2 linked regions of the Methylovirgula sp. 4M-Z18 genome follow. The protein of the gene in region 2 interacts with the protein of the main gene of each other region in a pairwise test. Links are inferred from orthologs where the notes say so. Each region holds a gene or a part of one and is shown on either strand. Other genes may lie near its edges.

Region 1 (4,649 bases), 1.1 Mb from region 2 along the record:
TGTGGGCTTCGGGCTCGAACTCGCCGGCATCCCGGAGGCCGAACGGAAAGAGCGCGTCGACAAGCAATTGAAATTGGTGGGCCTCAGCCAATGGGCCGGCAAATATGCGCATGAACTTTCCGGCGGCATGCAGCAACGCGTTGGCCTCGCCCGCGCCTTTGCCACCGAGGCACCGATCCTGCTGATGGACGAGCCATTCTCGGCGCTCGACCCGCTGATCCGCACCAAATTGCAGGACGAGTTGCTGCAACTGCAATCGGAACTGAAGAAGACCATCATCTTCGTTAGCCACGATTTGGAAGAGGCGCTCAAGATCGGCAATACGATCACCATTCTGGAGAGTGGCCGCATCGTCCAGTCCGGCCGACCGGAAGATATCGTTTTGCGGCCCGCGAACGATTATGTTCAGGAATTCATCGCCAATGTGAATCCCTTGAGCGTGCTGACGGCCTGGCATGTGATGCGAGACGTGCGGGACCTCGAGGGCGCCGGCGACGGTTGGGTTTGGCTCGATCGACGCAAGACCACCCGATTCAAACTGGATGCAAACCGCCAGGTCCTTGCGGCGGAGCGCGATGGCCTCCCCGGAACCTGGGTGCATTGTCTGAAGGCAGACGACCCGATCGCGTCGGGCGAGCGGCCCTGCTATTGGGCAAGCCCCGGCACATCGCTTAAGACGGTCATGTTGGCGATGCACAATGCGAATATCGCCCCCGTCGCCCTATTCGACGACGACAATCGTTTTGTCGGTTCGATCGGCGTGCGTGACGTGCTCAAGGCGGTGCTACGCAAGCAGGACGAGGAATAACGCATCGTACCGAAAAGTGGCTACCGGTTTTCGGCACAAGCGATGCGATCGCAATAAGCGACCGCATCGCTGTCACTCGGCAGGCTCCGGTTCCTGCGCCTCTTGGCGCGTGCGCCGCTTCGTCAGCTCCCGCCAAAAGCGCCGGAACGTCCGCCATTGTTGTCCGGCCCAGAAATAATCATTGTCGGCGTCAATCGTCGGGTCGTCGACTCCGCACTGGCGCGGTGTCAGATCGTAGCGTGCGGTCCGGAAAATGATATCCCAGATCGGTAGCACCAGCGCGAAGTTGCAATCGTGGATGTGCGGTTCCTCGGGCGTCGCCATCATGTGATGGACGCGGTGAAAGCGCGGATCGACGAAGACCTTGTCGAGAATCGGGCCGATGATTATGAGAACCGTATATTCCGATGCCGACACGCCCATGAACGAGCCGACGATACCGGTAATGTTCCCGTTCGATGCCACCGATCTACGCCGCGGCCAAATAGGAATAGCGACTGCCGACACCGAAGAAGAAATCGATCATCGTGACGGCCCTGCCCACTCTACTCGGCCGCTTCGCTTTGCTTGGCCTTCAGCGGCCGTCGGTCCAGCACCTCTTTCAAGAATCGTCCGGTATGCGACCGTGGGACCTTGATAATGTCTTCCGGCGTGCCTTCGGCCACGATTTCGCCGCCGCCGTCACCGCCCTCTGGCCCAAGGTCGATGATCCAATCGGCGGTCTTGATGACCTCGAGATTGTGCTCGATCACCACGACGGTATTGCCCTGATCCACCAGTTCATGCAGCACTTCGAGCAGCTTCTTCACATCGTGGAAATGCAGGCCCGTGGTCGGCTCGTCCAAAATATAGAGCGTGCGGCCGGTTGATCGGCGCGCCAATTCCTTGGAGAGCTTCACGCGCTGCGCCTCGCCGCCCGACAGGGTGGTCGCCTGTTGGCCGACATGCACATAGTCCAGACCGACGCGTTTCAGCGTCTCCATCTTATCACGGATGGTCGGCACGGCCTTGAACAGATCGGCGGCTTCTTCCACCGTCATATCAAGCACATCGGCGATGCTTTTCTCCTTGAACTTGACCTCCAATGTCTCGCGGTCGTAACGCTTGCCTTTGCACACGTCGCAAGTGACATAGACGTCCGGCAGGAAGTGCATTTCGATTTTGATAACGCCATCGCCCTGACAGGCCTCGCAACGGCCGCCCTTGACGTTGAACGAAAACCGTCCCGGCTGGTACCCGCGGGCTTTGGCTTCCGGCAGGCCGGCGAACCATTCGCGGATCGGCGTGAAGGCGCCGGTATAGGTTGCCGGATTGGAGCGCGGGGTACGGCCGATCGGCGACTGGTCGATGTCGATCACCTTGTCGAGATGTTCGAGACCTTCGACCGTATCGTGCGGAGCAGGGTGCTCAATCGCCCCGTTGAGCCGGCGCGCGACCGCCTTATAAAGCGTGTCGATGATCAGTGTGGATTTGCCGCCGCCCGAGACGCCGGTGATGCAGGTGAACAAACCGACCGGCACCGAGGTCGTAACATTTTTCAGATTGTTGCCACGCGCACCGACAATCTTGAGCGCGCGGCCGGGTGCCGGCTTGCGCCGTTTTTTCGGCGTCGCGACCATGCGACGGCCGGAAAGATAATCGCCGGTCAAGGATTTCGGATCGGCTATGATCTCGTCGGGCTTGCCTTCGCTGACGATGCTGCCGCCATGGATACCGGCGCCGGGGCCCACATCGACCACGTAATCGGCGGTCAGGATGGCGTCTTCGTCGTGCTCGACGACGATCACTGTATTGCCGAGATCGCGCAGCCGGCGCAACGTCTCCAACAACCTGGCATTATCGCGCTGGTGCAGGCCGATCGACGGCTCGTCCAAGACGTAAAGAACGCCGGTCAGTCCCGAGCCGATCTGCGAGGCGAGGCGAATGCGCTGGCTTTCGCCGCCCGACAGCGTGCCTGACGAACGTGACAGGGTGAGATATTCGAGGCCGACGTCGAGCAGGAAAGTCAACCGCTCGCGAATTTCCTTCAAGATCCGTCCGGCGATCTCATTGCGCTTGGCATCGAGCTTGCTCGGCAGCTCGTTGACCCACGTCACCGCCTGCTTGATGGACAGATCGGTGATCTCGCCAATATGGCGGTGATCGACTTTGACCGCCAAGGCCTCCGGCTTCAGCCGATATCCATTGCAGGCGCGGCAGGGCGTTGCGGCCATGTAACGGCTGATTTCCTCGCGCGCCCAATCGCTTTCGGTTTCGAGATAACGGCGTTCGAGATTGTTGATCACGCCCTCGAACGGTTTCTTGACGTCATAGGCGCGCAGGCCGTCGTCATAGGAGAATTTCACCTCGTCATCGCCCGAGCCATACAGAATGACGTCGCGCGCTTTCTTCGGCAGATCGTCCCACGGCGTGTCGAGCCGGAACTTGAAATGCTTGCCGAGGCCTTCGAGCGTCTGCGTATAATAAGGTGAGGTGCTCTTGGCCCACGGCGCGATGCCGCCCTTGCGCAAGGTCAATTTGCCGTCCGGTACCACGAGATCGGCGTCGACTTTCTGCTGCGCGCCAAGGCCGCTGCACACGGGGCAGGCGCCGAAGGGATTATTGAAGGAGAACAGGCGCGGCTCGATCTCCGGAATGGTGAAGCCGGAAACCGGGCAAGCGAATTTCGACGAGAACATGACCCGTTTGGCCTCGCCTTTCTCGTCCTTCTCATCGGCGAGTTCGAGCACGGCGATGCCGTCCGCAAGTTCGAGGGCCGTCTCCAAACTATCTGCCAAGCGCGAGGCGATGTCGGGCCGCACGACGATGCGATCGACGACGACATCGATATCGTGTTTCAGCTTCTTGTCGAGCGTCGGTGCCTCGGCGATTTCATAGAACGTGCCGTCGACCTTCAGCCGCTGAAAACCGCGCTTCATGAATTCGGCGATTTCCTTGCGATATTCGCCTTTGCGGCCACGAATGACCGGCGCGAGCAGATAGGCGCGGGTCTTCTCGGGCATTGCCAGAATGCGGTCGACCATCTGCTGGACGGTCTGGCTTTCGATCGGCAGGCCGGTCGCGGGCGAATAGGGAATGCCGGTCCGCGCCCAGAGCAGGCGCATATAATCGTAAATCTCGGTGACGGTGCCGACGGTGGAGCGCGGGTTTTTCGACGTGGTTTTCTGCTCGATCGAGATCGCCGGCGACAGGCCGTCGATCTGATCGACGTCCGGCTTCTGCATCATTTCGAGAAATTGCCGCGCATAGGCGGATAGGGATTCCACGTAGCGGCGCTGGCCCTCGGCATAGATCGTATCGAAGGCCAGCGAGGATTTCCCCGAGCCCGACAACCCGGTGAACACGACCAGCTTGTCCCGCGGGATGGTGAGATCGACATTCTTCAGATTGTGTTCCCGCGCGCCGCGGATGGAAATGACGCGCGGATCACTGGCCGGAAACGGCAATGCATCGGTCTCGGAACCGGCGGCGCGGCGGCCCGCGCCGGCTTTCGAAGGTTTGGCTTTCATGAATGTACGGATCTCGTAGCGGTCGGCCCTGGTCCGACGGATAGCACATGTAATCTAAGCGCAGCCGCGATCAAGGTCGAGACCGGGAGGGGAACAAAATGGCACCATTCCTGACAGTTTCTGTCAGGACGCGCAAACCCGCGATTTAGCGCCTCCCGCAACCATAAATAGGAGCCATCCCGGTTCGACCGGCCTTCAGCCGCTTGTTCTCTGGGTGCAAAGCCTTTATGGCTGATGACAAGAGGGCGGAACAGCCTGGATTCTCAGTGAAATTGAGAGAGGGTGCCGGGCCTGGGACGTTAAATATTGGGGAGGATACGCGTGGCATCGGT
Region 2 (5,378 bases):
GCGCGGTCTCGCTGATTTGGCGCGCAACAAATCTGCGAAGATGTTTTTTGTCTTCGGCGCTAACCTTATAGTTCAAATCTTTCATTATTTTGAGCAAAGCGCTATTTGAAGGAGCCGTCTCAGAAAAATACCGAATAAGATGATCGTAATCCATCTCCATGAGTTCGTCGATTGATTTTATTTTCACAGCATGAACGCTCTGTATAAGTAGCTCAACAAGTTCATGATGAGAGATATCAGTCCATATTTTAATTTTGGATTTTTCCGCGAGCTCAATCAAAGAGTCGTATTGAACAACGTCGCTCTCTCGAAGACCGGCCGCAGCCCCCGTAGCACCAAGTAGCGCTATAAGACGTTTAAGGTCTGTAGGTGTCATGGGCATTTTGTAAGAAACTCGGCTGTTACAGCATTTATTTGCGACGTTTGCTTACTCGCATTCTGACCATTTATGTAGCGGACAGATGTTCGATATTGAGCTGCCTGCCTTAAGCCATCTCCTTCAGTTACGTAGCGGGCAAAAATTTTGCCGGTACGCGCTATACGATTGTACTCGGCACTTTCAGAAGCTTTTAAATCACTCGCGTATTCCCGCGCCATCATACCAATTGCACCAGAAAAGGTCGTAGGCGTATACGTTGCAGGCTCTCCCAATGTTGTCATAATAGCGGCGACATCATCATTCACACCATCGATTTCTGCAATCACAGTCGGGACGCCAATTGACGATTGCAGATCTAATTTAACAGGAGATACTGCATAGTCACTGGCGTAAATTGCCGCTCGCAAAAGCGAGGATACTTCTGGATGGCAATCGATTAAAATATAATCATACTGCAACTTTAAAGGCTCAAGCACCGCGCCAACAGTCATGAGGTGACTTAACATCAATTTATTGTTTTGTTTGATTGTTTTGCCGCTCGGTAGCTTATCTTCAGAAACGGAAGAGAGTCTCGGATCTGCAGGAACAAAATCGATATTAAACTGGCTTTTGCGAATATCTAAATTCAGAGTCAGAGGCATGGCACTATATATCTGTTGAAATTTATGAAACAGCGATGTTCCGGGCATTTCGCCTTTAGTAAAATGTGGGATAAGTCCAGGTTCAAGCCGGCCTGTTATGCCCCCGCGCTGATAATCAGCATCGATAACGAGCACCTTCAATTTGTGTACGTGAGTGAGCGCTATGGCAATCTCGAAACAGGCTGTAGTTTTTCCCACTCCACCTTTTTCACTGATGAAACAAACGATTTTGCCCATAAGCGAACCCGCTTCAAATCATTAAGATGACACCCGGAAGATACGTTACCATCATTTTGTCTGATCGCCAGATGTTCCACGTAAAAAAACGCCACTATTCGTGCTAACGCTTAAAAAGCGCATTCTGCGTCTTTTTGCACGATGTATGTAAGGCTTGAGCTGGTTCACCCCCTAAACGGCTTTGCCTTCCCACCTCTCGTCCCACCTCGCCCAGCCGTGCTCCGCGCCGCCGGACGTGCCTCTCCTCCGCCCCAATTGTGCGGGCCCATATCCTCGTCCGTCGGTTTGCGCACGCGGGTTTGCGGCAGGTTGGCGGCGGTGCCGTATTTGCGGTTGCCGCGGTAGCCGCCGGTCGCATCGTCCACCGCTTCCTGCCGCGCCAGCGGGTCGTCGGCAATGGCGAGTTCCGTTGCCTGCAGGCGCTTGATTTCGTCGCGCAATCTTGCGGCGCGTTCGAAGTCGAGATCGCCCGCTGCCGCGCGCATTTCCTTTTCCATGTCGGCGATGGCGGCCTTGAGATTGTGGCCGACGAGGGCGCCCTTGGCGAGGCCGGCATCGACCGTCACGTGATCCTGCTCGTAGACCGAGCCGAGAATGTCCTGGATGCCGCGCTTGATCGATTCCGGCGTGATGTTGTTTGCCGCATTATAGGCCTGCTGCTTCTCGCGGCGGCGCTCGGTTTCGGCCATGGCGCGTTCCATCGAGCCGGTCACATGATCGGCATAGAGAATGACGCGGCCGTCGACATTGCGCGCGGCGCGGCCGATGGTCTGAATGAGCGAGGTTTCCGAGCGCAAAAAACCTTCCTTGTCGGCATCGAGAATGGCGACGAGCGCGCATTCGGGAATGTCGAGGCCTTCGCGCAACAGGTTGATGCCGACGAGCACGTCGAACGCTCCGAGACGCAGGTCGCGGATGATTTCGATGCGCTCGATCGTATCGATGTCCGAATGCATGTAGCGCACGCGGACGCCGTTATCGTGCAGATATTCGGTCAGGTCCTCGGCCATGCGCTTGGTCAGCACGGTCACGAGCGTGCGATAGCCTTGCGCCGCCATTTCCTTGACTTCGCCGAGCAGATCGTCGACCTGGCTGCGCGCCGGGCGCACGTCGATGACGGGATCGATCAGGCCGGTCGGGCGGATGATCTGCTCCGCGAACACGCCGCCGGTCTGGTCCATCTCCCAGGAGCCGGGCGTCGCCGAGACATGGATCGTCTGCGGCCGCATCGCTTCCCATTCCTCGAAACGCAACGGCCGATTGTCGAGACAGGAGGGCAGGCGGAAGCCATATTCGGCGAGCGTCGCCTTGCGGCGGAAGTCGCCCTTATACATGGCGCCGATCTGCGGCACGGTGACATGGCTTTCGTCGGTGAACACCAAAGCATTGTCGGGCAGATATTCGAACAAAGTCGGCGGCGGCTCGCCCGGCCGGCGGCCGGTGAGATAGCGCGAATAATTCTCGATGCCGGCGCAGGAGCCGGTGGCCTCCAGCATTTCGATGTCGAACACCGCGCGCTGCTCGAGCCGTTGCGCCTCGAGCAGGCGGCCCATGCGCGTCAACTCGTTGAGCCGCCCCTTCAATTCGTCCTTGATGCCTTTGATGCTCTGCAACAGGGTTGGGCGCGGCGTGACATAATGCGAATTGGCATAGACTTTGACGAATTCGAGGTCCTGCGTCTTCTTGCCCGTCAGCGGATCGAATTCGGCGATGCTCTCGATCTCGTCGCCGAAGAAATTGATGCGCCAGGCGCGATCCTCATAGTGGGCAGGAAAAACTTCAATCGTGTCGCCGCGCACGCGGAACGCGCCGCGCGAAAAATCCGGCGTGCGCTTGTATTGCAAAGCCACGAGATCGGTAATGACCTGCCGCTGATCCACCCGCTCGCCGACCTTCATGGAGAAGGTCATGGCCGTATAGGTCTCGACCGAGCCGATACCATAGATGCAGGACACGGAGGCGACGATGATCACATCGTCGCGCTCCAGCAGCGCGCGCGTGGCGGCGTGGCGCATGCGGTCGATCTGCTCGTTGATCGAGCTTTCCTTCTCGATATAGGTGTCGGTGCGCGGCACATAGGCTTCGGGCTGGTAATAATCGTAATAGGAAACGAAATATTCCACCGCATTGTTGGGGAAGAAGCTCTTGAACTCGCCGTAGAGCTGCGCCGCCAGCGTCTTGTTCGGCGCCAGGATCAGTGCCGGGCGCTGGGTCTTCTCGATCACCTGCGCCATGGTGAAGGTCTTGCCGGAGCCGGTCACGCCGAGCAGCACCTGGTCGCGCTCCTGGGCATCGATCCCGTTGACCAGTTCGGCGATGGCGCTCGGCTGGTCGCCCTTCGGCTGATAATCCGAGACGATCTCGAATTTGATGCCGCCTTCCGATTTCTCCGGCCGGGCCGGCCGATGTGGCACCCAGGGCTTGCCCTGCTGGAACAGGGGATTGCCGCTCTCCAGCAGCGCCTTGAGCGTCTCGACCGTGGCCGCCGCGCCAGACATGCCGCGCGGATGCTGGACATCCGCATCGAATGCCGCCGCCGCCTCGTGAAACCCGTCCCGCGGCTCGCTCAGCGCCGGATTGAGCAATTCGGCGAGATGGGCGTCGAGGGGCTTCACATCGGGACGCGACGCCTTGGAGCGCGGCGTGCGGGGGGATCTTGGAGTCTTCGGCATGCCGCTAATATGGGGCGAGTCTGCTGACAGGGGAAGTCAGCAGCCCGATCATTTCAACGTGCTCATGCGGGCAAGCAGGTCCCGCGCGACCGGATCGCCATTGGTCGAGGCCTGTTGAAGCCAGGATTTGGCCTGGTTCAAATCTGCCGGCGTCCCGCGACCCGCGAAATACATCAGGCCCAGATCGCGCTGGGCAACGGATTCTTTCGGCGAATTCGCGGCGAATTTGAGCCATTTGAACGCCTGCGCATTGTCGGCAGTGTAGGGCGGCTTGCCCTCAAAATATCCGATCCCCAATTGGGCCGCTGCCCGCACATCCCCGAGTTCGGCCGCCTGGCGGAACCAGTTCATGGCTTGGGTCTGATCGATCTGGACGCCGGTTCCATCGTGATAGGCAACCCCCAACCACCATCGCGCCTCGACCTGCTTCGGGTCGGCGGCCGCTTTCAAGAACCATTCCACCGCTTTGGCTGGATCTTTCGGATAGGGCGGGGCGCCGAACCAGAAGGCATCGCCGATTTCGGCTTGAGCGAGGTGATCACCCGCGTCCGCTGCCTTCTGTGTCCATTCCAGCGATATTTGCGGGTTGGCGGCAACGCCTGTTCCGCTGCGATAGATCGTTGCCAACGTTCGCATCGCTGGGATGTAGTTCCCGTTTGCTGACTTGACGATCCAAGGGATGCCCTGGCCGGGGTCTGCCGGCACGCCCTTTCCATAAACCAAATTGAAGCCGTAACGGTACTCGGACGTCATATCGCCGCGCTGTGCAAGGGCGTAATAGTAATGCATGGCCGTGGGCATATCGCCGCCAAAGTTCTTGCTTAAATTCAGGCCCGTATCGTAGAGCGACGCGAGATCAAATTGTGCGACGGGATCCCCGACGTCGGCGCGCCCCCTGAGCGTATTTAAGGCAACAGGATCGAACGCAGCTCTGTCGCGCAAGGCGTGCGCCTCTTCAAGCACCTGAGCGGGCGTTTGAGGTTTTATCCAGTCTGCTTGGGATTGCCCCGGCACGTCCCAGTTATTGCTCCACGACAAAACGCATGTCGCGCCCAATGTCGCGAGGAGAGCCGGCGCCACATATCCGCACAGGCGGTACCATTTGTCGTCGTACCACAGAATGCGATGGGCGAGGATCAGCGCCTTACTCATACCAAAGAGCTCTTTTCCATCAGGGTTATGGCGGCCTCCACATCTTCAAGCGCAATATTGTCGATGTGGCCGGAAGCGGGGTTGTCCATGAGGCGCACCGCCTGCGCTTCGCGCATTTTTTCGAAAGCGTTGCGAACGGACCGCGCATTGCCCCAGCGCTCGCCGCTTCTGTGCGTTTCGATCCAGGGAATGATTTTTTCCTCATAGCCGCTTGGCAAATGAAACCCTTGGCCGTTCGCCATGCTCGCCATGATCTTGCACAATTCTTCGCTCGAATAGGGCGGGAAATCGATGCTT

Evidence for each region. The genes of interacting proteins can lie anywhere in the genome.
Region 1: the proteins of uvrB (region 2) and uvrA interact in binary tests that used the Escherichia coli proteins (3 or more experiments, as listed by UniProt). The link is inferred for Methylovirgula sp. 4M-Z18 from one-to-one orthologs.

What each region holds. Positions count from the first base shown.
Region 1 is NZ_CP149574.1:2,167,795-2,172,443, reverse strand. Bases 1,154-4,649 are described here. They hold uvrA (excinuclease ABC subunit UvrA), read right to left. Parts: upstream 4,318-4,649; coding sequence 1,354-4,317; downstream 1,154-1,353. Other genes in these bases: dctA (C4-dicarboxylate transporter DctA), read left to right, coding at 4,633-4,649; V9T28_RS10075 (sterol desaturase family protein), read right to left, coding at 1,154-1,273. In the rest of the region: choV (choline ABC transporter ATP-binding protein), read left to right, coding at 1-808; more of V9T28_RS10075, read right to left, coding at 881-1,153. UniProt on the Escherichia coli protein: The UvrABC repair system catalyzes the recognition and processing of DNA lesions. UvrA is an ATPase and a DNA-binding protein. A damage recognition complex composed of 2 UvrA and 2 UvrB subunits scans DNA for abnormalities.
Region 2 is NZ_CP149574.1:3,220,424-3,225,801, reverse strand. Bases 1,176-4,247 are described here. They hold uvrB (excinuclease ABC subunit UvrB), read right to left. Parts: upstream 3,930-4,247; coding sequence 1,422-3,929; downstream 1,176-1,421. Other genes in these bases: V9T28_RS14950 (tetratricopeptide repeat protein), read right to left, coding at 3,978-4,247; V9T28_RS14960 (ParA family protein), read right to left, coding at 1,176-1,257. Also shown: V9T28_RS14965 (hypothetical protein), read right to left, coding at 1-376; more of V9T28_RS14960, read right to left, coding at 373-1,175; more of V9T28_RS14950, read right to left, coding at 4,248-5,081; V9T28_RS14945 (AAA family ATPase), read right to left, coding at 5,078-5,378. UniProt on the Escherichia coli protein: The UvrABC repair system catalyzes the recognition and processing of DNA lesions. A damage recognition complex composed of 2 UvrA and 2 UvrB subunits scans DNA for abnormalities.